3 regions of the Streptomyces sp. NPDC096152 genome follow, and region 2 is predicted to be linked to each of the others. Evidence: predicted binding sites of a transcription regulator. Region 2 holds the regulator's gene; each other region holds the start of a gene.
What was found. The regulator HrcA, encoded in region 2, represses chaperone genes, less so after heat shock. The targets are predictions, from matches to a motif close to TTNGCACTCNGNNNNNCNGAGTGCNAA.
Positions count from the first base shown of each region.

Region 1: a site for HrcA is predicted at 2,195-2,221, ahead of groES (co-chaperone GroES). Genes of this name have one in related genera too.
Region 3: a site for HrcA is predicted at 1,648-1,674, ahead of groL (chaperonin GroEL). Genes of this name have one in related genera too.

Region 1 is NZ_JBIWFW010000003.1:677,435-687,118, reverse strand. Features, by position in the region: gene ACIQ9G_RS13270 (methyltransferase domain-containing protein) at 1-229, opposite strand, end outside; gene ACIQ9G_RS13265 (polysaccharide deacetylase family protein) at 212-1,153, shown strand; gene ACIQ9G_RS13260 (polysaccharide deacetylase family protein) at 1,150-1,965, shown strand; gene groES (co-chaperone GroES) at 2,368-2,676, shown strand; gene groL (chaperonin GroEL) at 2,792-4,417, shown strand; gene ACIQ9G_RS13245 (trypsin-like serine peptidase) at 4,814-6,457, opposite strand; gene ACIQ9G_RS13240 (DUF4232 domain-containing protein) at 7,016-7,576, opposite strand; gene ACIQ9G_RS13235 (hypothetical protein) at 7,983-8,156, opposite strand; gene ACIQ9G_RS13230 (hypothetical protein) at 8,176-8,544, opposite strand; gene ACIQ9G_RS13225 (ester cyclase) at 9,213-9,684, opposite strand, start outside.
Region 2 is NZ_JBIWFW010000001.1:464,870-474,553, reverse strand. Features, by position in the region: gene ACIQ9G_RS02070 (S41 family peptidase) at 1-1,360, opposite strand, end outside; gene ACIQ9G_RS02065 (hypothetical protein) at 1,572-2,147, opposite strand; gene ACIQ9G_RS02060 (VOC family protein) at 2,281-2,673, opposite strand; gene ACIQ9G_RS02055 (16S rRNA (uracil(1498)-N(3))-methyltransferase) at 2,690-3,430, opposite strand; gene ACIQ9G_RS02050 (nitronate monooxygenase) at 3,427-4,515, opposite strand; gene dnaJ (molecular chaperone DnaJ) at 4,771-5,904, opposite strand; gene hrcA (heat-inducible transcriptional repressor HrcA) at 5,905-6,921, opposite strand; gene ACIQ9G_RS02035 (MBL fold metallo-hydrolase) at 7,115-7,840, shown strand; gene ACIQ9G_RS02030 (DUF3097 domain-containing protein) at 7,873-8,673, shown strand; gene hemW (radical SAM family heme chaperone HemW) at 8,728-9,684, opposite strand, start outside.
Region 3 is NZ_JBIWFW010000007.1:123,449-133,132, forward strand. Features, by position in the region: gene thrC (threonine synthase) at 1-521, shown strand, start outside; gene ACIQ9G_RS23905 (MoaD/ThiS family protein) at 518-793, shown strand; gene ACIQ9G_RS23910 (cold-shock protein) at 1,224-1,427, shown strand; gene groL (chaperonin GroEL) at 1,838-3,460, shown strand; gene ACIQ9G_RS23920 (NADH:flavin oxidoreductase) at 3,670-4,797, shown strand; gene ACIQ9G_RS23925 (hypothetical protein) at 4,819-5,403, opposite strand; gene murQ (N-acetylmuramic acid 6-phosphate etherase) at 5,553-6,488, opposite strand; gene ACIQ9G_RS23935 (MurR/RpiR family transcriptional regulator) at 6,655-7,596, opposite strand; gene ACIQ9G_RS23940 (hypothetical protein) at 7,653-8,036, shown strand; gene ACIQ9G_RS23945 (DUF4031 domain-containing protein) at 8,095-8,373, shown strand; gene ACIQ9G_RS23950 (GNAT family N-acetyltransferase) at 8,355-9,422, opposite strand; gene ACIQ9G_RS23955 (hypothetical protein) at 9,433-9,684, opposite strand, start outside.

The DNA.
Region 1 (9,684 bases), on a different contig from region 2:
GGCGCAGCCGGGTGGCGACGGCGAGTTCTCCCGCGGGGTCGGTGCCGCGCACCTCGTCCAGGAGGGCACGGCCCTCGGGGGTGAGCAGCGGGGCGAAGTCGCGCAGGCGGTGGTCGTTCACCGGCTCATTGTGGGCCAGTCGGTGGATGGTGCGCCTCCCGCCGCGGTGTCGGCCCGGGTTCCCCGCGGAAGCCTGCGAAGATCCGGCGCCATGGGAGTAGTAGGACAAAATGACAAAAAGCGCCCCGCGGTGGCGGTGCGCCGGAAGGCCGTGACCCGGGGCGGTCTCGTGCTCCTCGTGGCCGCCGCACTCGCCTCGGGCTGCACGCCCTCCAACACCCAGGCCCGGCCGGCCCCCGGCCAGGAGCCCCTCCTCCAGGCGCCCCCGGCCCGCGCCCTCCACTCCTACGCCGGCCGCCTGCGCGCCGCCTACGAGGCCCGCGTGGCCGCCGCCCGGCGCTGGGGCCTCATGCGGGTCCCGCTCACACCCCCGCCGCCGCCCGCCGTCAAGCCGAGGATCCACGCCCGCCCCGGCTTCCAGGTGACGAACCAGGAGGAGTGGGATCTGCCCCCGGTCTTCACCACCGTCCCCACCAGGGACCGCGTCGTCTTCCTCACCATCGACGACGGCTCGGAGAAGGACCCCGAGTTCCTGGAGATGATGCGGGACCTGAACATCCCGTACACCGCCTTCCTCAGCAACTACCTGGTGAAGGACGACTACGGGTACTTCCGGACGGTGCAGGCCTACGGCAACACCCTCAACAACCACACCCTGCACCACCCCTACCTGCCGGGCCTGTCCTACGAGGACCAGGAGCGCGAGATCTGCGACATGCAGGACATCATGCGGCGCCAGTTCGGCAAGCGCCCGAAGGTCTTCCGCCCGCCCTACGGCAACTACAACCAGGACACCCTGGTCGCCGCCAAGTCCTGCGGCATCGAGTACGCGCCGATCTGGAACGAGGAGGTCTTCGTCGACCACTGGGAGTACCGCGAGGTCGACCAGCGGATCCACCGCGGCGACATCGTCCTCACCCACTTCCGCGGGCCGGGCGAATGGAACGGCACGATGATCGACGACATGCGCCGGTTCCTGAACAAGGTCACGGCCGAGGGGTACGCGGTGGCCCGGCTGGAGGACTACCTGTGAGGCCGCGGCGCGTGGCCGCGGCCCTGCTCGCGGCCGTGCTGCTGACCGGCTGCGCGCCGTCCGTCGACCCCATCGAGCGGCTCGGCAGGAAGGCGGCCCAGCGGGTACGGCCCGCGGGCCCGGCCGCCGAGCCGCCCTACCGCCGCTGGGGCCTGGCGGCCCCGCTGCCCGCGCCCCCGCGCCCGCCCGCCCGGCCCCGGCTCACCGGCACCTCCGGCCCGGGAATGCCTCCGGTCGTGGACCACGTCCGGACCTCCGACAAGGTCGTCTTCCTCACCTACGACGACGGGGCGGAGCGCGATCCGCGGTTCGTCGACATGGTGCGTGAGCTGAGGCTGCCGGTCAGCATGTTCCTCACGGACAGAGTCGTCGGACCGGGGTACGGGCACTTCGCCCACCTGATGTCGGTCGGCGCGGACCTCCAGAACCACACCCTCGACCACCCCTCGCTGCGCGGCCTGCCCTACGCCGGCCAGCGCGCCGAGATCTGCGGCCAGCGGGACAAGCTGCACGCCCGCTTCGGCGTCCGCGCCCGCCTGTTCCGGCCGCCGTACCGCGCGTTCGACCGCACGACCCTGCGCGCGGCGGCCGACTGCGGGGTCTCGGCGGTCGTCCTGTGGCGCGCCTCGATGTCGGACACCGACCTGCGCTTCACCCACGGCCACCGCGGCCTGCGCCCCGGCGACATCCTCCTCGTCGCCTCGGACGACGACGACCTCGACGGCCCGACCCTGCGCGAACGCACGACACGGCTGCTGCGCCGGATCCAGGACCGGGGCCTGACGGTGGGGCGGCTCCAGGACTACCTGTGAGCCGAGGTCACGCATTCAGCCCGTCCGACGCGTGAGTAGCCGGCCCGTCCAGCATTCAGCCCGTCTGGGGGCACACCCTGCTCGAAGAGCTCGGGGGAGTTCGAGGACGAGGCCGTCAAGGCCGAAGCGGGGGTCCGGGGGCGGCGGCCCCCGGGGCCGGTCACACCAGCAGACGGTGTGCTGCACAACCCCGCGCTCACAGGGAACTCCCGCGACGCGCCGCAGGCAATTGGCACTCCGCTTGACCGAGTGCTAACGACAGTCATAGTCTCAGGTCTGGCACTCCCCCCTGGAGAGTGCCAACACAGCGACGGGCAGGTCCGGCACCCGCGACGACGGATCGACCTGGTCGCCACCTCAGACAGTTAACCCCGTGAGATCTCCGAAGGGGGAGGTCGGATCGTGACGACCACCAGCTCCAAGGTTGCCATCAAGCCGCTCGAGGACCGCATCGTGGTCCAGCCGCTCGACGCCGAGCAGACCACGGCCTCGGGCCTGGTCATTCCGGACACCGCCAAGGAGAAGCCCCAGGAGGGCGTCGTCCTGGCCGTGGGCCCGGGCCGCTTCGAGGACGGCAACCGCCTTCCGCTCGACGTCAGCGTCGGCGACGTCGTTCTCTACAGCAAGTACGGCGGCACCGAGGTGAAGTACAACGGCGAGGAGTACCTCGTCCTCTCGGCCCGCGACGTGCTCGCGATCATCGAGAAGTAATCACCTCAGCATTCCTGCTGTGAGCTGCGCCCCTGGCCCCCGCGACCGATAAGAAGCCGGGCGCCCGGGGCGTAGTGTCTTTTTCACCCAGAATTCCGAGAGGGCTCCCGCTGCCATGGCGAAGATCCTGAAGTTCGACGAGGACGCCCGTCGCGCCCTCGAGCGCGGCGTCAACAAGCTTGCCGACACGGTCAAGGTGACGATCGGCCCCAAGGGCCGCAACGTCGTCATCGACAAGAAGTTCGGCGCGCCCACCATCACCAACGACGGCGTCACCATCGCCCGCGAGGTCGAGGTCGAGGACCCGTACGAGAACCTCGGCGCCCAGCTGGTGAAGGAGGTGGCGACCAAGACCAACGACATCGCGGGTGACGGCACCACCACCGCCACCGTGCTCGCCCAGGCGCTGGTGCGCGAGGGCCTGAAGAACGTCGCCGCCGGTGCCTCCCCGGCCGCCCTGAAGAAGGGCATCGACGCCGCGGTCAAGGCCGTCTCCGACGACCTGCTGGCCACCGCCCGCCCGATCGACGAGAAGTCCGACATCGCCGCGGTCGCCGCGCTGTCCGCCCAGGACCAGCAGGTCGGCGAGCTCATCGCCGAGGCCATGGACAAGGTCGGCAAGGACGGCGTCATCACCGTCGAGGAGTCCAACACCTTCGGTCTGGAGCTGGACTTCACCGAGGGCATGGCGTTCGACAAGGGCTACCTCTCGCCGTACTTCGTGACCGACCAGGAGCGTATGGAGGCCGTCCTCGACGACCCGTACATCCTGATCCACCAGGGCAAGATCTCCGCGATCGCGGACATGCTCCCGCTCCTCGAGAAGATCATCCAGGCGAACGCCTCGAAGCCGCTGCTGATCATCGCCGAGGACGTCGACGGCGAGGCCCTGTCGACCCTGGTCGTCAACAAGATCCGCGGCACGTTCAACGCCGTGGCCGTCAAGGCCCCGGGCTTCGGCGACCGCCGCAAGGCGATGCTGCAGGACATGGCCGTCCTCACCGGCGCCACCGTCATCTCCGAGGAGGTCGGCCTCAAGCTCGACCAGGCCGGTCTGGACGTCCTCGGCTCCGCCCGCCGCATCACCGTCACCAAGGACGACACCACGATCGTCGACGGCGCCGGCAAGAAGGAGGACGTCGAGGGTCGCATCGCGCAGATCAAGGCCGAGATCGAGTCCACCGACTCCGACTGGGACCGCGAGAAGCTCCAGGAGCGCCTCGCGAAGCTGGCCGGCGGCGTGTGCGTGATCAAGGTCGGCGCCGCCACCGAGGTGGAGCTGAAGGAGAAGAAGCACCGTCTGGAGGACGCCATCTCCGCGACCCGCGCCGCGGTCGAGGAGGGCATCGTCTCCGGTGGTGGCTCCGCCCTGGTCCACGCCGTCAAGGTCCTCGAGGGCAACCTCGGCAAGACCGGCGACGAGGCCACCGGTGTCGCCGTCGTCCGCCGCGCCGCCGTCGAGCCGCTGCGCTGGATCGCGGAGAACGCGGGCCTGGAGGGCTACGTCATCGTCTCCAAGGTCGCCGAGCTGGAGAAGGGCAACGGCTACAACGCCGCCACCGGCGAGTACGGCGACCTGGTCAAGGCCGGCGTCATCGACCCGGTCAAGGTCACCCGCTCCGCCCTGGAGAACGCCGCCTCCATCGCCTCCCTCCTCCTGACGACCGAGACCCTGGTCGTCGAGAAGAAGGAAGAGGAAGAGCCGGCCGCCGCGGGCCACGGCCACGGCCACGCCCACTGAGCGCTGCGCTGAGCGTCAGCTCCGGCTGAGCTGAACCAACGGTGCCCAGTCCTCTCGGGGGCTGGGCACCGTGCGTTTTCCCGCTGCCTGTGCCTGTGCCTGTGCCTGGCGGGTTCGCGTCTGCCGTGCGGGGTTCGATGCCGGGTGGGGCGCCGTGCTTGGTTGCTCGCGCAGTTCCCCGCGCCCCTTACGGGGCGACACACGTCCCAGCGCGCACCGCACACCCACGCGGAAGATCGGTACGGGTGGTGGCCTCCCCGTTTCCCTTCGGGTGGCTGGGTCTCCCCGGCCTACGGCCAGGCGACCTCCCGGGCGGTGGCCGGCGTGCCGTACGTGTGATGCCCTCGGCACGGGCGTGTGCCGAGGGCATCGGGTGTCGGGCGCTGGTGCCCGGGTTCAGGCGGGGTGGACCAGGGTCTCCTCGGCGCCCAAACGGGCGGCGCCGGTGTCCCTGTACATCGTGGTCTCGCCGTCGGACCAGCGGATGACGAGGTCGTCGGTACGACCGTTTCCGGTGAAGTCACCGGTCGTCATGGCCAGGTCGTGCGTCCAGAGGGCGTTCTTGTCCAGGATGCGCTGCTCCTGTCCCAGGCCCGACGTGCTCGTGTTGACATAGTTGTCGACCTCGCCGTCGGTCCAGCGCACCATGAGGTCCCACTTGGCGCTGCCGGAGTACTCGCCGGCGGTGAGCAGGGTGGCGTCCCGCCAGGTGTCGTTCTTGCCGTGGAGCTGGTGCTCCTGGCCGAAGGTGCCGGCGCTGACGTTGGTGTAGAGGGTGACCTCGCCGTCGATCCAGCGCACAACCAGGTCGGTGACGTACTGGTTGGCGTTGAAGCGGCCCGCCGCGATCTGGGTCGCGTTCTTCCAGAGGTCGTTCGGCTTGATCATCTGGGTGCCGGCCCAGTTGAGGCCCTTGGTGCCCACGTCGCCGTAGAGGGTGACCTCGCCGTCGGACCAGCGCACCATCAGGTCGAACTGCTTCGACCCGGTGAAGTCGCCCGCGGTGATGGTCGCCGCGTGATCCCAGGTGGTGTTCTTGGGCAGCAGTTGCCGCTCACTGGTGAAGTGGCCGTCGCCGTCGCTGTTGTAGAGGGTGGTCTCGCCGTCGTCCCAGACCACGACCATGTCACTGTGGCCCTTGCCGTTGAAGTCGCCCGAGGCCATCAGCCGCGCGTGCTTCCAGGTCGACCCGGATCCCATGGTGTAGGGCAGGGGCGGCTGCTGGTACGGGCCGTAGTCGGGGTTGCGGCCCTCCTGCGCGTCGGCGTAGAGCCGGAAGAAGCGGTCGCCGTGCAGCGGGCTGTAGGTGATCTCGTTGTACCGCGGATCCGTGTGGTCCACATCCGGTCCGCCCTGGAGGAACCCGCCCACGTTGCCGATGATCGTGCCGCTGTCGCCGGAGGTGTCGAGCTTGGAGAAGAACGGGCCGCCGGAGACCCCGCCCCACATGCCGCCGCAGAAGATCTGCATCTGGTAGTAGCCGGACAGTGCCGTCGTGTGGACGTCGGCACAGCGGACCGCCGTGTCCTGGGGGTTGTGCCCGATCATCGGGTAGCCGATGACCGTCACCTTGTTGGTATAGCCGGGCGTACGCTCCAGGCTGTTGGCGCCGCCCACGACATCCTGGACGTTCTTGCCGCCGTTCGGCTTCAGGCTCGCGAAGGCGTAATCCAGGTCGGAGTTCTTGGACTTGTCCGAGGCGTACCGCTTGTCGCGGAACCAGTCGTCGACCGCCCAGACCCCGTACTGCTGCTGCGCCGCCGTCTTGGTGTGGTCGTACATGGGCACGAACATGGACTTCGAGCCGACACAGTGGCCCGCGGTGAGGATCAGGTTGTGCCCCCCGCTGCGCACAACGCTGGCCGTACAGCGGTGGCCCTGCAGGCCCTTGTCGGTGCTGAAGATCGTGCCGACGGTCTTGATGCCCTTGAAGTGCTGGGCGGCGGTCAGCCCGGTGGCGGAGCGCTGCCGGCGTGCCGCCGTCAAGCCCTGCGGTGGGGCGGTGGGGGTACGGCCCGAGGGATCGGTGGCCGAGGCCATGCGCTCGGGAGTCCAGAAGCTGATGGCCGGCCTCGGCCGTCCAGGCGGCGTCGGGGGCCGGCACCTGCGTGTCCGCGGTCGGCGGCTCGGCCGAAGGACCGGCCGGGGGTGTGGGCGTGGCCGACGTCGGAGCAGGGCCGGTGCTCTGTGGGAGCCCCGACGCGGTCGGCGTGGGTGTGCCGGGTAAGGGGGGCGCGGTGTCGGCCTGTGCCACTGCGGCGTTGCCCAGCAGCAGCGCGGCACTCAGCGCCACGACGGCCCCGAGACGTATTCGTTCATCGAGCAATTCAGGTTCTCCAACCGAGGCAGGCCGAACGGCGACACGAGGACCCCACGGACATGCCACTGCCGCAGAGCGGCAGGCGTACCGCTGCTACGGAGTACGAAGTGCGATCTTCCGCCGACGGCCTGCGCCGCGCGCGCAGCGCACCGCAGCACCCCCGGTGCAATTCCCCCCGTGCCGCCATGCGGCGGCTGTCAACCGACCGTGGTCAGCGGTCGCAGCCGCCATGATCGCACGAAGGAGGCGTGCGTACACCTCGTTAAACCAGTGGCGTCTCAGTGCAGTTGGGGCGCACCCAACAGCGGGTCGTCGGGGCCGCACACCTGCGCCCGCACATGGTGCCCCTCTGCGTCGGTCAGCCGCACGCGGGAGCCGTAGTCGTGCGCGGCGTGGTGCGGTGGCGTCACGGAGATGCGCGGGTCGTTCTCCGCCAGGAGGTCGCAGCTCTCGGACGGCGAGCCCACCGCGTCGTAGAAGACCGGGAACTCGATGCTGTGGCCCGGCTTCAGCACCAGACGGACCGGCGTGGACTTCTTCGGCTTCGCGTCGGCCGACGGTCCCTTGCCGACCCAGAACTCGAGCCCCGGGTACCCGTCGAAGGCGCAGGGCCTCGGTCCCTTGTGCGCGGCGCTGAGCATCGCCGTCGGCGTATGGTGAGGCTTGCCCGGCAGAAGGGCCAGCTTCCAGCTCAGCTGGGACGATCCGCACGCGGCGGGACGAGCGTCCGAAGAGCCCTTGGACGGCTGGGTGGCGGTGTTGTGGTCCTTGCCGCAGGCAGCGGCACCCAGCAGCACCACCAGACCGAGAGCCGAGACGGCCAGTGTCCGCCGTGCCATGTGACTTCCCCCTGGTGAAGACACCCTGCGGGACCCCGTGTCACCGCTTTTGCGTCACCGCACAGAAAGATGCAGACCCTCCCAGGGAGGTTCCAGAAGATCCGTCAGATATGACGGTGAGCCTCTCGGGTGTACGCCTTCACGACGGGGCGGGAGCCGTCCGAAGGTCCTGATCGCCGTCACCAGACCCGTAGCCCCTACGTGTGCGGTCTGTCGGGGTGGGGCATGGGCGCGTAGGGCTTGTCGGGGTGGCTGGCCGGCGGCCGGGAGTCCCGCACTGGCCGCCGTAGGCGAATCCGGCCCAGGACGGCGCGGCTTCAGTCTCTGCGGCACCGCCGCCTCGTGTGAAGCGGCGGGCCACTCGCATTACTTCTGCTTCGGCCAAGACCGTTTGAAAAGCGATGCCCTAATTCCGGCTGTCCCGGACTGTGCGCTTGTTCACTTTGTCAATCAGCAGTGCGTAGGAGCCGGCCAGAATGAATGTAGCCACGTATTGAGCCCAATCGGTCCCGGCGAACAGCTTGTTCACTCCGATGAGTACGGCAATCCAGACGAGCGTGACAAGGATCTTGGCCGTCATTTGGTGCGCTCCCGATTTTTTACGTGAAGGACGACAGGCAGGCCGAGGCCCCTGCGACGACGACCTTGGAGGCGATGTCCTTGGCCAGGTCCTTGCTGATGTACCTGCCGACGACGAACGCGGCAGCCCCGCCGATACCGGCCTTGACCAGGCAGTTCTGGACCGCCTTGGTCATCTTGTTGTTGTGCAGGAGCGAGGCGCACGCGTACTTGTCGTGGTAGACGGTGCACATCGACCGCAGGTCTTCCCTCGGGTCGACCCCGACCACCGGCGTCGAAGCCTTGGCGACGTGTTGCGACTGCGTGGCGGCCGACGCGGTCCCGGCACCCATCATGAGGGCACCGCTGAGGAGGGTGACGGACAGCGTGCTCGATATCGCGCGCTTCATGTTGTGAAGATCCCCGATTCTTCCGGCTTGGATATGCGGGCTCTGGTCAGGAGCCTCGCCTTCCGGTCACGCAGAACGCTACAAGCAAGATCACTCAGGGAAGAAGGGAGTTGAGGAAGATCTGAGTCTCTTTGCAGGTGGTTCTGCAATTCAACTGACTTGACCTTCGCCGACGCGTTCCCCGGAGCGCCGTCCGAAGTGCAGCCGCCCTGCCGGAGGTGTGGGCCCGGGTGCTAAGGCGTCGAGCAGCGAGGGCAGAGGCGTTCGTCGCCGGCGGGGCGGAAGAGGCGGGGTTGCACGTGGTCGCCCTCGCATTCGCGGGTGCCGGTCAGCCGGGCCGACAGGCGTGGGGCCGGGCTGGGTTGGACGGGCGCGGAATGCGGGAGTGCCTGATGACGACGGGCAGTCGCACGGCCGCTACGGGCGTGATGCCGGCCTCCTCGGGGCCCAGCCGGACCGTGACGTGGGTGAGGGCGTCGAAGGAGGAGGCGTTTGCGGGCTTGGGAGCAGCGGGCACCTCCGGAAACGGGCCGAAAGAAGTAGGGGAAGAGACCGAGCGGCGCGGCGCAGTCCCCTCCACTGGCAGCCCGGAGATCTAGTCGGCGCCTACGACAATCGGCTCCGCTGCAGAAGATGCCCCCTTCAAGGCCACGGCGGCCCCGTCCTCACTAGATCTCCAACTCCTCCAGCGCCCCCAGTTGGCCCATCAGCCCCAGCTGGTCGTGCTGCCACCAGGTCTCGGCGATCTTCCCGTCGGCCGTGAACCTGAACAGCGTCATCCCGGTCATGGTGACCCGCTTGCCGGTGGGGGCGATCCCCAGGAACTCGCCCTTGTGTGTGGCGTTCCAGGTCCAGCGGGCGCAGACCCGGTCGCCCTGGGCGATCAGGTCCTCGATGGTGAAGGTGAAGTCGAAGGCGTCCCGCCACATCCGGTACTCGCGCCGGAGGGCGTCCAGCCCGATGGTGTCCTGCGGGTTGACCGGGTCGTGGCTGTGGCAGTCCTCGTCCAGCAGGTCGTTGAGCGGCGGCAGTTCACCGGGGGCGGCGAGTGTCTCGAACAGGCGCCGCGCCGTCGTCGCGCACAACGGCTCGTCCCGTACGACGTCGAGGTCCGTGAACGTCGGTTCCTCGTCGCAGAGG
Region 2 (9,684 bases):
GCGCGTAGTCCTGGAAGCGCAGCGGGGTCGCCTCGCTGACCGACAGGTCGGTGGTGTTGGCGAGCCGGAGCTGGCAGAGCGGGCGCGGGCCGGGGTGCGACCAGGCGAGCCAGCCGGAGTCGGGCGAGAAGGCGAGGTCGCCGACGTCGCCGTCCTCGCTGCGGTCGACCTCGCGCACCTCCCCCGTCTCCCGTTCGACGAGCAGCAGCCGCCCGTCGTGCGAGGCGACGGCGGCGCGGCTGCCGTCGGGGGCCATGGCGAGCTCCAGGACGCGGCCGAGCTGCCCGGCGGCGAGCCGGCGCGGGGTCGCGCCGACGGCGACGCCGGTGGCGGGCGCGAACTCCAGGGCGTCCTCGCCCTCGGCGTCCGTCACCCACACCACCCACTCCTCCCCGTCCGCGCGGAAGGTGTGCGGCAGCCGGGCCCGTACCCCGGGCCGCGCGGCGAGCGCGCGGGCCGGGCCGGAGCGGTGGGTGACCCAGTGGACGGCGCCGCGCACGGCCACCGCGCTGCCGCGCGCGGTGTGGTCGGGCGAGGCGTGGTCGAACCAGCGGGCGGCGCTCACCGGGTGCGGCTGGAGGTCGACGCGGGAGCCGCCGAGCCGGACGTCCAGCCGGCGCGGCTCGGCGCCGTCGAGGTCGTCCAGCAGCCACAGCTCGCCGGCGCTGGCGTAGACGACGCGGCTGCCGTCGCCGGCCGCGTGCCGGGCGTAGAAACCGTCGAGGGGGGTGTGCCGGCGCAGGTCGGAGCCGTCGGCGAGGGAGGAGTACAGCGCTCCGGTGCCCTCGTGGTCGGACAGGAAGGCCAGGCGCTCGCCCACCCACACCGGGCACTCGATGTTGCCGTCGAGGTCCTCGTGCAGCCGTACGAACTGCCCGTCGTCGGCGGGGTCGATCCACAGCTTGCCCGCGGTGCCGCCGCGGTAGCGCTTCCACCACGCCGCCTCGCGGCCCATCGGCGCGGACAGCAGCACGGTGTGCGGGCCGTGGGCGACGTCGCCGACGGGGCCGTAGGGCAGGGTGGTGGCCGGTCCCCCGTCGAGCGGGACGGCCCGCGCCCAGGTGCGGCGCAGGCTCGCCTGGCCCTGGGTGCTGATCGCGAGGACCTCGCCGTCCGGGGTCCAGCCGCACACCTGGGTCCGCCGGCTGCCCCAGTGCGTCAGGCGCCGGGCGGGGCCGCCGTCGACGGGGGCGGCGTGCACCTCGGGGGCGCCGTCGCGGGTGGAGGTCCAGGCGACCGTGGCGCCGTCGGGCGAGATGCGCGGGTGGGTCACCGGCACGTTGTCGGCGCTGACCCGCCACGCGCGGCCGCCGTCGAGCGGCGCGAGCCACACGTCGTCCTCGGCGGTGAAGGCGACCAACTCGCCGTGCAGGTGCGGGAACCGGAGATACGCCGACGCGGCGGAGGCGGCCGGCGGGGCGGACGACGCAGACGACGACGCCTTTGCTGACGATGTGGGCTGAGTCACCCGATCACCCTACGCAGCCACGGCACCCGTGGACAGGGGTTTCGATCACTTCCCCCGCAGGTCGGACCCGGACGGGACGGACCGACGCGGGAAGGGGGCGGCCTCACTTGCCCTCGACGGGCCAGCAGGTGGGGTCGCCCTTGCACCACAGGGTCCTGGTGACGGTCACCGTGACCGTCGGCCCGGGACCGTCGTGGGTGGGGCGGTGGGTGACGGGCGGGGCGTACGTCGGGCCGGGGGCGGCGTCGCAGTCGCCGAGGCCGTCGACGTGGAACCACACCTTGCCGCCCACCTTCGCGGTCAGGTTCCCGCGCACGCAGGCGCCGTCGACGGCGCGGGTGACCTCCCCGGTGACGGTGATCCTCCGGCCGTCGTCCGTCCGCCCCTGGCAGTCGACGGTGGCGACGGTGGTCACGGACGCCGAGGGCGCCCGCTTCCCCGGGGTGTACGCCTTGTTCCCGCCCTCGTAGCCGGCCGTGCAGGTCAGCCAGCGCACGGAGGCGTGCCGCCGGTTCAGTTCCGCGGTCGCGGTCCTGTCGGTCGTGTACGCCACCGCCGCGGAGCTCGGCCCGCCGGGGTCGCACGCGACGGCCCCGCCCACGGCGACCGCCGCGAGCCCCGCCACGGCCATCACCCGCCGCCCGCGCGGCCGTTGCCCGATACGCCTCGGTACCCCCATGCACGGCAGCCTGCCACCGGCCCGCCCCGCGCGGTAGAGCGCATACGGCCACACGCGCGCCGCCCGCCCCTCGGGCGTGGCCCCCACTCGGGGTGCGAGGCCGGCCCGCACGCACCGTGCCGGACCCCCGCGGTCAGCCGCGCAGCAGCAGCCACTCCTGGAGTTCGACGAGGTTGCCCTCGGGGTCCTTGAGGTGGGCCACGCGCATCCGGTCGGTCAGGGGGGCCGGGCCGTGCAGCAGGGTCCCGCCGCGGGCGGTGATCCGGGCGCAGGTCGCGTCGAGGTCGTCCACGCGCAGCACCACCAGCGAGCGGTGCCCGTTGGCCTCCTCGCCCAGTTCGCCCAGCACCCCGGCCATCATCGCCCGGTCCTGGAGGGCTATCCCCGCGGACCCGGTGGCCGGACTGAACTTCTCGTACGGCCCCTCCGCCGCCCCCGACTGCGGCTTCAGGCCGAGCACATCGGCGTAGAAGCTGTAGCAGGCGGCGAAGTCGCCGACGAGCAGCCGGACCTGTGCCAGTTCCACGGGCTCCCCCTTCGGGTCAGGACCACCGGCCGGTGCGGCCCAGGAGCAGGGCGGCCGCCGCCGTACCGGCGGTCGAGGTGCGCAACACGCTACGCCCGAGCCGGTACGGCCTCGCGCCCGCCCGTGCGAACAGCTCCAGCTCGTCCGGGGACACGCCACCCTCGGGCCCGACGACGAGGACGATCTCACCGGCGGTGGGGAGGGCGGTGGTGGCCAGCGGCTCCTCGCCGCTCTCGTGCAGCACGGCGGCGAAGTCGGCGCCGGCGAGCAGGGTGGCGACCTGTTTGGCCGTCGCCGCGTCCGCGACCTCGGGGAAGCGCACGCGGCGGGACTGCTTGCCGGCCTCACGGGCGGTGGACCGCCACTTGCCGAGCGCCTTCAGCCCGCGGTCGCCCTTCCACTGCGTGATGCAGCGGGAGGCGGCCCACGGCACGATCGCGTCGACGCCGACCTCGGTCATGGTCTCCACGGCCAGCTCGCCCCGGTCGCCCTTGGGGAGCGCCTGGACGACGGTGATCCGGGGGGACGGGGCGGGCTCCTCGGTCACGGACTCCAGGTCCGTGACCACCAGCCGGTCCTTGCCCTCGGCGGCCTTCACCACGCCCTCGACCCAGCGTCCGCGCCCGTCGGTGAGGATGACGTCCTCCCCGGGGCGCAGCCGCTTGACGGAGACCGCGTGCCGGCCTTCGGGGCCGTCGAGCACGAACTCCGGCCCGATCCGGTCGAGTCGGTCGACGACGAACACCGGCGCGGTCATCGCACCTCACCTCCGGCCGTGGGGAAGCCCGACAACGCCGCCCGGGCGGCGTCCAGTTCGGCCGCCAGCACCTCCACCAGCCGCCCGGCGGGCAGGTCGCGGGCCATGCGGTGGCCGTGCCCGGCCCACAGCGCCATGGCCTGCGCGTCGCCCGCCTTCGCGGCCGCCTTGCGCAGCGGCGCGGTGAGGTGGTGGATCTCGGGATAGGCGGCGGGCGCGTAGGGGCCGTGCTCCCGCAGGAAGCGGTTGACCAGGCCGCGCGCCGGGCGTCCGGAGAACGCGCGGGTCAGCTCCGTGCGGGGGAAGACGGGGTCGGTCAGCGCCTCCTTGTGGAGGGCGTGCGCGCCGGACTCGGGGGTGGCGATGAACGCCGTGCCCAGCTGGGCCGCGCTCGCGCCCGCCGCGAGGACCGCGGCGATCTGGCTGCCGCGCATGATGCCGCCCGCGGCGACGACCGGGATGTCCACCGTCTCGCGGACCTGCGCGACGAGCGCGAGCACGCCGGTGCCGGGGCAGCCGTTCTCGGGCAGGTCGCGGTGGCTGCCCTGGTGACCGCCGGCCTCCAGGCCCTGCGCGATCACCACGTCCGCGCCGGCCTGCCGCACGGCGAGCGCCTCCTCGGGGGTGGTCGCCGTGACGAGGACGAAGGTGCCCGCGCGGTGCAGAGCGTCGACCACCTCGGGGGCGGGGACGCCGAAGTGGAAGGAGACCACCGGCACGGGGTTGTCCAGGAGCACGGCGAGCTTGGTGTCGTAGCCGTCGTCGCGTCCGCTGTCCGGGTCGCCGAGTTCGGTCTCGTACCAGGTGGCCTCGCCGGCCAGCTGGTGGGCGTAGAGGTCGACGGCGCCGGACTCGGCGTAGTCCGGCTGCGGCACGAAGAGGTTCACGCCGAAGGGGCGGCCGGTCAGCCCGCGCAGTTGCTTGATCTCCTGGTACATCCCGTCGGCGGTCTTGTAGCCCGCGGCGAGGAACCCGAGCCCGCCCGCCTCGGACACGGCGGCGGCGAGCCGCGGCACGGAGACTCCGCCCGCCATGGGGGCCTGCACGATCGGATACGGGAAGAGATCGGTCAGTGCGGTGGACATGCCCGCATGGTGTCACGTCCGGCCCACCGCACCGCATCCGGCCGTCCCCCCGGCGGTCCGGGCGGACGGCCGGGGGGGCGGCCGGAGAGGCCGAACAGAGCCGGAAACGAAGCCGGCTCGGCGCCCCCGTGAACGGAGTCGCCTCAGCGCCCGTCGAACGCGTCCTTCAGCCGGGAGAACAGGGCCTGCCGGCCCGGCTGACCGTGTCCGCCCGGGGGACAACCCCCGGAACCCCGGCCGAGGCCGCAACCCGGCTCAGCGCCCGTTGAACGCGTCCTTCAAGCGGGAGAACAGGCCCTGCTGGCCCGGCTGGAACTGGCCCTGGGGCCGTTCCTCGCCGCGCAGCTTGGCGAGTTCGCGCAGCAGGCGTTCCTGCTCGGGGTCGAGCTTGGTCGGGGTCTGCACCTCGACGTGCACGATGAGGTCGCCCCGGCCGCCGCCGCGCAGGTGCGTGACGCCCCGGCCGTGCAGCGGGATCGACTGGCCGGACTGGGTGCCCGGGCGGATGTCGACCTCCTCCATGCCGTCCAGGGTCTCCAGCGGCACCTTGGTGCCGAGGGCCGCCGCGGTCATCGGGATGGTGACCGTGCAGTGCAGGTCGTCGCCGCGCCGCTGGAAGGTCTGGTGCGGCAGCTCGTGGATCTCGACGTACAGGTCGCCGGCGGGGCCGCCGCCGGGGCCGACCTCGCCCTCGCCCGCGAGCTGGATGCGGGTGCCGTTGTCGACACCGGCCGGGATCTTCACGGTCAGGGTGCGGCGCGACCGCACCCGGCCGTCGCCCGCGCACTCCGGGCACGGGGTGGGCACGACGGTGCCGAAGCCCTGGCACTGCGGGCACGGGCGCGAGGTCATGACCTGGCCCAGGAAGGACCGGGTGACCTGCGAGACCTCACCGCGGCCGCGGCACATGTCGCAGGTCTGGGCGGTGGTGCCCGGGGCCGCGCCCTCGCCGTTGCAGGTGTTGCAGACGACGGCCGTGTCGACCTGGATGTCCTTGGTGGTGCCGAAGGCCGCCTCGTCCAGCTCGATCTCCAGCCGGATCATGGCGTCCTGGCCCCGGCGGGTGCGCGAGCGCGGCCCGCGCTGCGACGCCGTGCCGAAGAACGCGTCCATGATGTCGGAGAAGTTTCCGAAGCCGCCCGCGCCGAAGCCGCCCGCACCGCCGCCCGCCTGCGAGAGCGGGTCGCCGCCGAGGTCGTAGACCTGCTTCTTCTGCGGGTCCGACAGCACCTCGTAGGCGGCGTTGATCTCCTTGAACCGCTCCTGGGTCTTCGGATCCGGGTTGACGTCCGGGTGCAGCTCGCGCGCGAGCCGCCGGAAGGCCTTCTTGATCTCTTCCTGCGACGCGTCGCGACGCACGCCGAGTACGGCGTAGTAGTCCGTGGCCACCTAGGACTCCGCCAGGATCTGTCCGACGTACCGTGCCACTGCGCGTACCGCTCCCATCGTTCCCGGGTAGTCCATGCGGGTCGGTCCGACCACGCCGAGCTTGGCGACTGCCTCGCCGCCCGAACCGTAGCCCACCGACACCACGGATGTGGAGTTGAGTCCCTCGTAGGCGTTCTCGTGACCGATGCGCACCGTCATGCCCGGATCCTTCGTCTCGCCCAGCAGCTTCAGGAGCACCACCTGCTCCTCCAGCGCCTCGAGGACGGGCCGGATGGTGAGCGGGAAGTCGTGCGGGAAGCGGGTCAGGTTGGCGGTGCCGCCGATGATCAGCCGCTCCTCGTTCTCCTCCACGAGGGTCTCCAGGAGGGTGGACAGCACCGTCGAGACCGTGCCCCGGTCCTCGACGTCGAAGGCGTCCGGCAGGTCCTCGACGAGCTGCGGCACGTCCGCGAAGCGGCGGCCGGCGACCCGGCTGTTCAGCCGCGCGCGCAGGTCCGCCAGGGACGCCTCGCCGAAGGGGACCGGGCAGTCGACCATGCGCTGCTCGACCCGGCCGGTGTCCGTGATCAGCACGAGCATCAGACGCGCGGGCGCGAGCGACAGCAGTTCCACGTGCCGCACGGTCGAGCGGGTCAGCGAGGGGTACTGCACGACGGCGACCTGCCGGGTCAGCTGCGCCAGCAGCCGCACCGTGCGGGCGACCACGTCGTCGAGGTCGACGGCGCCGTCGAGGAAGTTCTGGATCGCCCGGCGCTCCGGCGCGGTCATCGGCTTGACCCCGGCCAGCTTGTCGACGAAGAGGCGGTACCCCTTGTCGGTGGGGATGCGTCCGGCGCTGGTGTGCGGCTGGGCGATGTAGCCCTCGTCCTCCAGGGCCGCCATGTCGTTGCGGACCGTGGCGGGCGAGACACCGAGGTTGTGCCGCTCGGTCAGGGCCTTGGAGCCCACCGGCTCCTCGGTGCCCACGTAGTCCTGGACGATGGCGCGCAGCACCTGGAGCCTTCGTTCGCTGAGCATCGCGCACACCTCCAGAAGTCGTCCCGTGGCTCCTTGCCTGGCACTCGACGCATACGAGTGCCAGCTTTACCCGGCCCAGTGTACGGCTGTGGGGTACGCCCGCGGCAAGGCCGGTCCGGCGACGGCCTGCGAGGTCGTGCCGCGACCGCCGTCACGGCTGGGCCCGGACGGCCGTCACGGCTAGCGTCGCCGTATGACGGTGACTTGGGAAGAGCTGGGGTGGGAGCGGCTGGCGGACGGGGTAGGCCGCTGCCGCCTTCCGGTGTGGGACTGCACCGTGGGCCTGGTCCTCGGCGAGGACGGCGCGCTGATGGTCGACGCCGGGTCGAGCCTGGCGGAGGGGGTCCGGCTGCGCCGGGAGGCGGAGCGGCTGGCCGGCGGCCGTGTGCGGTTTCTCGCACTCACACATCCGCACTTCGACCACGTCTTCGGCGCGGCCGTGTTCGCGGGCGCGCACGTCTTCGCCGCAGGCGGCTCCCGTGCGGTGTTCGAGGACGGAGGCGCGGAGCTGTGCGCGGACGCGGTGCGCAACGGGCTGGAGGCCGGGGCCGCCGAGGTGGCGGCGGACACCCTGGTCCGTCCCCGGGAGGAGGTCCGGGGCACGGCCGTCGTCGAGCTGAAGGGCGGCCGGGAGGTGCTGCTGCACGACGTCGGCCCGGGGCACACCCGGCACGACCTCGCCGTCGTGGTGCCGGGCGACCCGGATGTGGTCTTCTGCGGCGACCTGGTCGAGGAGTCCGGGGAGCCGCAGGCCGGTACCGACGCCGTGCCATCGCGGTGGCCGGCCGCCCTGGACCGGCTGCTGGACCTGGGGGGCGAGGACGCGCTGTACGTGCCCGGTCACGGCGCGGTGGTGGACGCGGCGTTCGTCCGGGCGCAGCGTGACGCCCTGGCGCGGCGTTTCGGCGTGTCGCGCTGATCGCCCGCGGCGTTCTCCCTATCGTCATTCGAATGCGCCAGTACTCCGCCGACCTGACCCCGCCGTGGAAGAAGTCCCGGCCCGTGCCGGAGGTGCCGGCGGAGCCGGGTCTGGTGGTGGAGGAGCCGGGTACGGGTTTCTGCGGGGCCGTGGTCGGCTGCGAGGCCGGCACGGTGACGCTGGAGGACCGCTTCGGCAAGCACCGGGTCTTCCCGCTCCAGCCTGGCGGCTTCCTGCTGGAGGGCCGCGTGGTGACGCTGGCGAAGCCGGCGTCGGGGCCGGTGCGGCCCACCCGTACGGCGTCCGGTTCGGTCGCCGTGCCCGGCGCCCGCGCGCGGGTGGCCCGCGCCGGGCGGATCTACGTGGAGGGGCGGCACGACGCCGAGCTGGTCGAGAAGGTGTGGGGCGACGACCTGCGCGTCGAGGGCGTGGTCGTCGAGTACCTGGAGGGCGTGGACGACCTGCCGTCGATCGTGGCGGACTTCGCACCCGGCCCCGACGCCCGCCTGGGCGTCCTGGTGGACCACCTGGTGCCGGGCAGCAAGGAGTGGCGCATCGCCGAGGCGGTGACCGACGAGCACGCGCTGGTCGTGGGCCATCCGTACATCGACGTCTGGGAGGCCGTGAAGCCGTCGTCCGTGGGCATCGACGCCTGGCCCCGGGTCCCGCACGGGCAGGACTGGAAGACGGGCGTGTGCCGCGCACTCGGCTGGCCGGAGAACACGGGCGCCGCCTGGCAGCGGATCCTCTCCCGGGTCGGCTCGTACCGGGACCTGGAGCCGGATCTGCTGGGATGTGTCGAGCGTCTCATCGACCACGTGACGGTGCCCTGAGGCACGTGACCGTTCCCCGAGGCCCGCGAAGCCGCGGCCGCGGGGGCCGGCCCCTCAGTCCACCAGGTCCCGCACCACCGCGTCGGCCAGCAGCCGGCCCCGCAGGGTGAGCACGGCGCGTCCCGCCTCGTACGGCCCCCGCTCCAGCAGACCGTCGGACAGCGCGCGGCGGGAGGCCGCGCGTCCCGCCTCCCGCAGCAGGGACAGCGGTACGCCCTCGCGCAGCCGCAGCTCCAGCAGGATCCGCTCCACCCGGCGGTCCTCGTCCGTGAGGAGCTCGCGGCCGGCGCCCGGGGAGCGGCCCCCGGCGAGGGCGGCGGCGTAGGCGCCCGGGTGCTTGACGTTCCACCAGCGCACGCCGCCCACGTGGCTGTGCGCGCCGGGGCCCGCGCCCCACCAGTCGGCGCCCCGCCAGTACAGCTCGTTGTGCAGGCAGCGGGCCGCCTCGGAGGTGGCCCAGTTGGAGACCTCGTACCACGCGAAGCCCGCCGCGGAGAGGGTCTCCTCCGCGATCAGGTAGCGGTCGGCGTGCACGTCGTCGTCGGTCGCCGGGATCTCGCCGCGGCGGATCCGGCGGGCGAGCTGCGTGCCCTCCTCGACGATCAGGGCGTACGCCGAGACGTGGTCGGGGCCGGCGCCCAGGGCCGCGTCCAGGGAGGCCCGCCAGTCGTCGTCCGACTCGCCGGGGGTGCCGTAGATCAGGTCGAGGTTGACGTGCTCGAAGCCCGCCGCGCGGGCCTGGGCGACGCACTCCTCGGGGCGGCCCGGGGTGTGCGTGCGGTCGAGGACCTTCAGCACGTGCTGCCGGGCGCTCTGCATACCGAAGGAGATCCGGTTGAAGCCGCCCTCCCGCAGGGCCGCCAGATACTCCGGGCCGACCGACTCGGGGTTGGCCTCCGTCGTCACCTCGGCGTCGGGCGCGAGGCCGAACTCGTCGCGGATCGCACGCAGCATCCGCACCAGGTCTTCCGCGGCCAGCAGGGTGGGCGTGCCGCCGCCGACGAATACGGT
Region 3 (9,684 bases), on a different contig from region 2:
CGATCGCCTCCGGCTCGCAGCTCACGAAGATCGACAAGGGCCTTCAGGAGCTGATCAGGCTCGGTCTGGTCGAGGACCGGCCGTACAAGATCTTCGGCGCCCAGGCCCAGGGCTGCTCCCCGGTGTCGACCGCCTACAAGGCGGGCCACGACGTGGTCCGCCCGCAGAAGCCGGACACCATCGCCAAGTCCCTCGCCATCGGCAACCCGGCGGACGGCCCGTACGTCCTGGACATCGCGCGCCGCACCGGCGGTGCCGTGGAGGACGTGACCGACGAGCAGGTGGTGGACGCCATCAAGCTGCTCGCCCGGACCGAGGGCATCTTCGCGGAGACGGCGGGCGGTGTGACGGTGGGCGTCACGCGCAAGCTGATCGAGAACGGTGTGCTGGACCCGGCGAAGACCACCGTCGTCCTGAACACCGGTGACGGCCTGAAGACCCTGGACGCGGTGGCGGGCACCGGCCTCACCGCGACCATCCGCCCGAACCTGGACTCCTTCCGAGAGGCTGGCCTCGCATGAGCGTGACCGTTCGCATCCCCACCATCCTGCGCACCTACACCGGCGGCCGGGCCGAGGTGAGCGCCGACGGCGCGACCCTCGGCGAGGTCATCGCCGACCTGGAGAAGAACCACACCGGCATCGCCACGCGCGTCCTGGACGACCAGGGCAGGCTGCGCCGCTTCGTCAACGTCTACGTCAACGACGACGACGTCCGGTTCGAGCAGGGCCTGGAGACGGCCACCCCCGAGGGCGCGGGCGTGTCCATCATTCCGGCGGTCGCCGGCGGCTGATCATTACCTTCGGTAACCGTCGTCACCGAGAGTTCATGGAATTGCCCCCTCCGTAAGAGAAGCGGAGGGGGCAATTCAGCGTGATTGAGCGCGGTACAGTTGGGGAACGCGTCGCTGATCCGAAGATCGGTGGCCCTGGAAACCCGCCGCACGGGCGACAAGAAGTAGCCAAACTGTGCGGGTCTTTTGCGTCATACGCTCCCTTTGCCCGGCCCGACTTGACCTGAATTCAGGCGAATTCTCGGGAGATTCCGGATCGGTCGTGCCCAGATTTCTCGTCCGACTGACCTGTTGCAGACGGCAGTTGGACAGATACATTCAGCCGCGGTCGACGCGTTCCGGCGCACGCCCCCAATCCATGGGGGCGGAGGTCTGACCCGGATCCGCGAAGTGTGGATCTGTGCAAGGGCCAGTAATAGGGGAGTTAGGCATGGCTCAGGGCACCGTCAAGTGGTTCAACGCGGAGAAGGGGTACGGCTTCATCGCGGTCGACGGTGGTGCGGACGTCTTCGTCCACTACAGCGCGATCCAGATGGACGGCTACCGCACGCTGGAAGAGGGCCAGCGGGTCGAGTTCGAGATCTCGCAGGGCCAGAAGGGTCCGCAGGCCGACATGGTCCGCGTCACGGCCTGAATCGCGCGACCACCGCAAGCGACATTCTTCTGATCGAAGGGCCCGCGCCCCGAGGTGCACACCTCGTGGGGTGCGGGCCCTTCGGCGTGCCCGCCCTCCGCCTCGGGGCGGGCGGCTCGCGCCTGTTCGCGCGCGGCCGAGTCGCCCTCCGCCCCGCCTGAGTCGCTTGCGCACACCCGTCGCCCGGCCGTCACCCCTCAACGAGCCCGCTTCGCGGGCGCTTGCACTCTCGGGTGCCGAGTGCTAATCATTGGCGTTAGCACTCTGAAGGTGAGAGTGACAGCGAAGGACCGGGTCGGTGAGGCCCGCAGGCCGGGTGGGGCAAGGAACCACAAGGCCGGCGAGCCGTCCGTCGCGGGCGCGGGCGCGGTCCGAAGGAATCACCCCCAGTCCTGGAGGGACCACTTCACATGGCCAAGATCATCGCGTTCGACGAGGAGGCGCGGCGAGGCCTCGAGCGCGGCATGAACCAGCTCGCGGACGCCGTCAAGGTGACCCTCGGCCCCAAGGGCCGCAACGTCGTCCTCGAGAAGAAGTGGGGTGCCCCCACGATCACCAACGACGGTGTCTCCATCGCCAAGGAGATCGAGCTCGAGGACCCGTACGAGAAGATCGGCGCCGAGCTGGTCAAGGAAGTCGCCAAGAAGACGGACGACGTCGCCGGTGACGGTACGACCACCGCGACCGTTCTCGCCCAGGCCCTGGTCAAGGAAGGCCTGCGCAACGTCGCCGCCGGCGCCAACCCGATGGCGCTGAAGCGCGGTATCGAGAAGGCCGTCGAGGCCGTCTCCGCCGCCCTGCTCGACCAGGCCAAGGAGGTCGAGACCAAGGAGCAGATCGCCTCCACCGCCTCCATCTCCGCCGCCGACACCCAGATCGGCGAGCTCATCGCCGAGGCCATGGACAAGGTCGGCAAGGAAGGCGTCATCACCGTCGAGGAGTCGCAGACCTTCGGTCTGGAGCTCGAGCTCACCGAGGGCATGCGCTTCGACAAGGGCTACATCTCCGCCTACTTCGCCACCGACATGGAGCGTATGGAGGCGGCGCTCGAGGACCCCTACATCCTCATCGCCAACTCCAAGATCTCCTCGGTCAAGGACCTGCTCCCGCTCCTCGAGAAGGTCATGCAGTCGGGCAAGCCGCTGCTGATCATCGCCGAGGACGTCGAGGGCGAGGCCCTGTCGACCCTGGTCGTCAACAAGATCCGCGGCACCTTCAAGTCCGTCGCCGTCAAGGCCCCGGGCTTCGGTGACCGCCGCAAGGCCATGCTCGGCGACATCGCCATCCTCACGGGCGGCGAGGTCATCTCCGAGGAGGTCGGCCTCAAGCTGGAGAACGCGTCCCTGGACCTCCTGGGCCGCGCTCGCAAGGTCGTCATCACCAAGGACGAGACCACGATCGTCGACGGCGCCGGCTCCCCGGAGCAGGTGCAGGGCCGCGTGAACCAGATCCGCGCCGAGATCGAGAACAGCGACTCCGACTACGACCGCGAGAAGCTGCAGGAGCGCCTGGCGAAGCTGGCCGGCGGCGTCGCGGTCATCAAGGCCGGTGCCGCCACCGAGGTCGAGCTCAAGGAGCGCAAGCACCGCATCGAGGACGCCGTCCGCAACGCGAAGGCGGCCGTCGAGGAGGGCATCGTCGCCGGTGGTGGCGTGGCCCTGCTGCAGGCCTCCCAGGTCTTCGAGAAGCTGGAGCTCCAGGGTGACGAGGCGACCGGCGCCAACGCCGTGAAGCTCGCCCTGGAGGCCCCGCTGAAGCAGATCGCCGTCAACGGTGGTCTCGAGGGCGGCGTCGTCGTGGAGAAGGTCCGCAACCTGACCGTCGGCCACGGCCTGAACGCCGCGACCGGCGAGTACGTCGACATGATCGCCGAGGGCATCATCGACCCGGCGAAGGTGACCCGTTCCGCGCTGCAGAACGCCGCCTCCATCGCCGCGCTGTTCCTCACCACCGAGGCCGTCATCGCCGACAAGCCGGAGAAGGCCGCCGCGCCGGCCGGCGGCGGCATGCCGGGCGGTGACATGGACTTCTGATCCTTCCGAGGATCGGTACCGTCCTTCACGTACCGAGGGCGGCGTCCCCTGTTCCGACAGGGGGCGCCGCCCTCGGGCGTGTTCCGGGTCACAGGTGTGCCGGGCCGGAATGCCGTGCCGGGGCGGCGGGGTTGACGTTGGTGCGTGCACTTCATGCGCGTGCACATACCGTCTGGTACCCGACTGCTCTGCAAGAGGAGACCCCCCGCATGACCGTCACCGCCTCCGAGTCCGCCTCCCGCGCGGCCAGGATCCTCTCCCGCCCCGTCACGCTGAACGGCCTGACCGTCCCCAACCGGATCGTCATGGCGCCGATGACCCGGATGTTCTCGCCCGGCGGCGTCCCCGGCGAGGACGTGCTGTCGTACTACGCCCGCCGCGCCGCCGCGGGCGTCGGCCTGATCGTCACCGAGGGCACGTACGTGGGGCACGACTCGGCCGGCGGCAGCGGCCGCGTGCCCCGGTTCCACGGCGAGGAGCAGCTGGCCGGGTGGGCGAAGGTCGCCGAGGCGGTGCACCAGGCGGGCGGCACCATCGTGCCGCAGCTGTGGCACATCGGCACGGTCCGCAAGCAGGGCCAGAACCCCCACCCGGACGCCCCCTCCCACGGCCCCTCCGGGCTGCGCGTGAACGGCACCGAGGACGCCACGCCCATGACCCAGGCCGACATCGACGCCGTCATCGGCGCCTTCGCCCAGGCCGCGGCCGACGCCGAGCGCATCGGCTTCGACGGCGTGGAGCTGCACGGCGCCCACGGCTATCTGCTCGACCAGTTCCTGTGGGCGGGCACCAACCGCCGCACCGACGCCTACGGCGGCGACCCCGTGGCCCGTACGCAGTTCGCCGCGGAGATCGTCGCGGCGGTGCGCGAGCGTGTGTCGCCCGAGTTCCCCGTCCTCTTCCGCTACTCGCAGTGGAAGCAGGAGGCGTACGACGCGCGCCTGGCCGAGACCCCGGAGGAGCTGGAGGCGATCCTCACCCCGCTCGCCGCGGCCGGCGTGGACGTCTTCCACGCCTCCACCCGCCGTTACTGGCTCCCGGAGTTCGAGGGCTCGGACCTCAACCTGGCGGGCTGGACGAAGAAGCTGACGGGCAAGCAGGTCGTCTCCGTCGGCTCGGTCGGCCTCGACGGCGACTTCATCAAGGCGTTCCAGGGCGAGGGCGCGGCCGTGGGCAGCCTGGACAACCTGCTGGACCGTATGGAGAACGACGAGTTCGACCTGGTGGCCGTGGGCCGCGCGCTGCTCCAGGACCCCGAGTGGGCGGCGAAGGTCCTCGCCGGCCGCCTCGACGAGCTGAAGCCCTACGACGCCGCGGCGCTGAAGACGCTGAGCTGACGCGCGGCGCCCGGACAGGTCCTACGCATTCCCCATCGGCTCGATGTCCACCCGTACCGGGGTGCCCCACATCCGCACCACCTCGTAGTCGGTGAACTCGTGCACGAGCCGGTAGGCCATGGCGGCGCGCGGGGCGCGGCGCTGGGCGTTGACGAACGCCTCGGCCTCCCGCCGGTCCCGGCGCGGCGTCCCGCACAACTGCCACTCCCGCCCGTTCCACAGCTCCGGCAGCCACCGCTGCTGGGGCTGCGGACGGTCGCCGCGGACGCCGTAGCGGGAGGGGGTGCGCTCCACGGGCTCGGCGGCGGGACGCTCGTACGCCGGATAGGCCCCGTCCACCTGCGACCGGCGGGCGGCCCGCCGCCGGGTCTCGCAGAGCAGGCACAGATCCGGGGCGCCCTCGTCCACCGGACCGTTCGGGTGCTCGGGACACCGGGTCGTGGGGGCGGCGCCGCTGACGCTCTCCTCCAGCAGATCGAGCGCGCGCCGCACGTCCGCCCTGATCTCGTGCAGCTTGGCATCGGCCGTGTCGGCACCGAGCGCCTCCCCGTGCTCCCCGAGCAGACGGAGAGCACGGCCGAGGGCGGTGAGCTGGGCGTGGTTCATGGAGCCAGTGTGCGCAATCCGGGTGCCGGTGGGCCACAGAGGTGGCTTCGCGGCAGCTGACCCGGGGCGTCGGTCCGTTGCCCCGGGCGTGGGCCCCTTGCCTTGGGCGTGGTCCCCCCGCTCCGGGCCTCGCCCCTGTCCGGGGCCCCTCAGCCCCGTGTCGCCTCCAGGGCCGCGCGCAGGTGGCCGTCGGAGTCGCGCAGGAGGCGGGCGGCCGTGGGGGCGTCGACTCCGGTCAGGAGGGTCAGGATCGCGTTCTTCACCTCGCCGTCGGTGGCGGCCAGGGCGAGTTCGATCTCGTCGTCCGGCGCGCCCGTGGCGAGGGCGACGATGCGGCGGGAGCGGGCCCGCAGCTTCTCGTTGGAGGCCCGTACGTCGACCATCAGGTTTCCGTAGGTCTTGCCCAGGCGGATCATCGTGATCGTCGAGAGCATGTTCAGGACGAGTTTCTGGGCGGTGCCCGCCTTCAGCCGGGTGGAGCCGGTGAGCAGTTCCGGGCCGACGACGATCTCGATGCCGTGCTCGGCGGCCGTCGCCAGCGCGCTGTCCGCGTTGCAGGCCAGGCCGATCGTCAGCGCGCCCCGCGCCCGGGCGTGCTCGACCGCGCCGATGGCGTACGGGGTGCGTCCTGAGGCCGAGATGCCGACCACCGCGTCGTCGGGGGTGAGGCCGAGCGCGTCGAGGGCCTCGACCGCCAGGACCCGGGAGTCCTCGGCGCCCTCGACCGAGGTCACCATGGCCTCGGGGCCGCCCGCGATCAGGCCGGTGACCCGTGCGGGGTCCGTGTTGAAGGTGGGCGGGCACTCGGAGGCGTCCAGGACGCCGAGGCGGCCCGCGGTGCCGGCGCCGGCGTAGATCAGCCGGCCGCCCCGCGCCATCCGCTCGGCCACCGCGTCGATGGCGGCGGCGATCTGCGGCAGCCGCTCGGCCACGGCCGCGGGCACGGTCGCGTCCTCGGCGTTCATCAGCCGGGCGATCTCCTGCGTGGGCAGCCGGTCGATCTCTGACAGCTCGGGACGGAACGCCTCGGTCGTCAGCGCCTCCAACTCGGCGCGCAGCTCACGGTAGTGGGGCGTGGAGGTCATGGGAGCGGCTCTCTCCAGTGCTTTCGGTGCGGGTGGTGCGACGCCGTCGGGGCGCAGGACGGCAGAACGGCAGGGCGGCACGTCGCGGGCGGTCTCCCGGAGGGCGGATGCGGACGGTCCCCGGGCGGTCGCCCCCTCGGCCCCACGACGGCCGGTCCCGGCAGGTCTACCGCGACGAGTTGCGGTGCCGGTGGGCCAGTGCCTCGTAGGAGGCGGCGAGCGCCGGTGCGGCCGTCTCGTACGTCCGCTGCGCCACGCCCACGAACAGGCAGTCCACGACGAGCAGTTGGCTGGTCCGGGACGACATCGCCGCCGGGCGCAGCTCGCTCTCGCGGGCCGTCGAGGTGGTCAGGACGTGGTCGGCGTACTGGGCGACGGACGCGTCGGGCCGTCCGGTGACGGCGATCGTGGTGGCGCCGTGATCGAAGGCGACGCGCAGCGGTTCGATGACGTCGCCGGTCGAGCCCGAGTGGGTGATCGCGATCGCCACGTCCCCCGCGCGCAGTTGCACGGCGTTGGTGACGGCGAGGTGCGGGTCGCTGTGCGCGTGGGCTATCAGCCCTATGCGCAGCAGTTTCTGGGTGAGGTCCTGGGCGACCAGGCCGGAGGCGCCGATGCCGTACACATCGGTGCGGCGGGCGGCGGCCAGCGCGGTGACGGCCGCGCCGAGCTGCACGGTGTCGAGCCCGGCGGCGGTGTCGGCGAGGGTCTGCTGCTCGTCGTAGGCGAGCTTGGCGACGACGTCGGCGATCGGGTCGTCCACCGCGATGTCCGTGGTGATCGCGGGCGCGCGGCCGGACTGCTGCTGGGCGGCGAGCCCGGCGAGGGCCAGGCGCAGGTCGCGGTAGCCGGGGTAGCCGAGCAGGCGTGCGGTGCGCACGACGGTGGCCTCGCTGGTGCCGGTGAGCTCGGCGAGGCCGGTGACCGTGAGGGCCGCGCAGCCGGCCGGGTCGCTCGCCACGGCCTCGGCGACGCGCTGCATGGAGCGGGTCATCGAGGGGGCGAGGGTGCGGACCTTGGCCGCGAGCGCGGCGGGCGCGGGGGGAGCGGGGAGTGCGCCGCCCGGGACGCTGCCGCTTGCGAAAGTTTCCTTCACGTGCTGGGTCACATGGTGAAAGATATTTTCGTTTCGGGGGTGCGGTCAAGAGTGCGCACAATGGAGGCATGGACCCCATCAGCCCCTTGGAGCAGGCCCTGCACGCCGCCCGCGCCCTCGTCCTCGCCGATCTGGTCGCGGGGGAGGTGGCCGAGGCGGACGTGGTCTCGCTGGTGGAGGAGTCCGTGGTGCAGCGCCGCTGGTGGGTGGAGCAGTGGCCGGACGGCGCGGCGTACGTGGCCGGGCTGGTCGCGCAGGACGTCCAGGACGCGCTGCTGGAGCGGTACGGCCGCTGGCCGCTGTGCCCGGTGTGCGGCTCCGGCGACCCGCACGCGCTGGACGTCGAACCGGAGCTGGGTCCCGACCCGCACTGGGTGTGCGCCCAGGCGGGCGTGAAGGTCGCTCCGGTCGGGGCCCTCGGGCGGGCGATCGGCGGGGGGCCGTCGTCGTGAGGGCGGCCGACCCGGCGGTGGCGCGGCGGGGAGCGCCCGGGCGCCCGGCGGTCGCCCCGTGACCGTCTACATCGATCCGCCGACCTGGCCCGGCCACGGCCGGATGTGGTCCCACCTCGTCAGCGACGTCTCCTACGACGAACTCCACCGCTTCGCCGAGCGCCTGGGCGTCCCGCGCCGCGCCTTCGAACGCGACCACTACGACCTCCCGTCCCACCGCTACGCGGACGCGGTCGCCGCCGGAGCGGTCGAGGTCGGCAGCCGCGAAGTGGTGAGGCTGCTGCACGCGTCCGGGCTCCGCCGCCCCAAGGGCCGTGCTCAGCCGCGCAGTTCGTAGGCGAGAAGTTCCCCGTCCGTGCCCACCCGGGTGAACCCGGCGCGTCCGAGGACCCGTTGCGAGGGCAGGTTGTCCGGCTCGACGGTGGCGAACAGCGTCCGGACCTCGTCCCGGGCCCGCGCCCACGCCGTCAGGGCCCGCAGCGCCTCGGTGGCGTGGCCGTTGCCGCGGGCGGTCACGGCGAGGTCGTAGCCGATCTCGGCCCGCCCCTCCTCGTCGGGAGGTCCGTGGAAGCCCATCCCGCCGACCGCGCGGCCGTCCTCCCGCCGCACCAGCACGAACATCCCCCACTCGGGCCGGTGCAGCCCCGCCTCGTACGCCTTCGCCACCATCCCGGCGGCCTCCCGGGTGCCCTGGCACGGGCCGCCCTCCACCCACGGGAAACCGCCGTCCCCGCCGGCGCTCAGATCGCGGGCGGCGGCCGGGGTGACGCCCTCCAGGGTGAGCCGCCCGGCGGGAATCGCGAGCGGGTTGGTCCACTTCCACCCGGTGACCGGGGCACGGCCGGGCAGTTCCCCGCGGCCGGTGGCCCACAGCAGGGTCGGCCAGGGGGCGGCGCACGGCTGGACGTGCGGGAAGAGGCGGGTGAGCAGGTCCTCGCACAGCTCGGCGGGCGGCTCGTAGGGCAGGCGCAGTCCCTGGGCGATGTCGTGCGTGTGCAGCAGTACCTCGGCCACGCCCATCGCGGCGAAGCCCTCGCGGTCGGCGCTGCGGAAGGGGTACGGGTGGAAGGCCCGCACCTGACGCGGGGTGGTGCGGACGGCGGCGGCGAGCAGGGTGCCGGTGGCCTCGATCACGTCCAGGACGCCCGCGTTGCCGGTGCCCTCGTCGAGGGTGATGTCGAAGGGGACGTACGCGGACTGCGCACGCCCGGCCAACTGCCCGGCGTAGGCGATCAGATCGCTCGCGATGTGCTCGGCGGTCCGCCGGCAGCTCCACTCCAGCCGCCCGGCCGCTACACCGTCCCAGTCCCGGTCCGTCGCCGTCCGCAGCAGCGCCACGGCGCCCGCGACGGCCGCCTCCACCTGTTCCCCGCCCCATGCACGCATGGGGCGCAGCCTAGGCATACGGGCGGTCCGGGAGCGAGAGCATTTCCAGCTCGCCGCGGAGGTTGTACCGGGCCGTCGGCTCCCACGCCCGCCGCCCGTGCGGGGTCCTGAACAGGCTCGGCAGGGCGAGGAGTTCGCGCAGGATCGCGGAGCGGCCGGCGCGGAAGGCGTCGCCGGGCACGAAGTGGTACTCCTCGCGCACGGCGGCGGTGTAGGCGGCGTACGCGGACGGCGGCGCGGCGAGGATCGCCAGGTCGGCGTC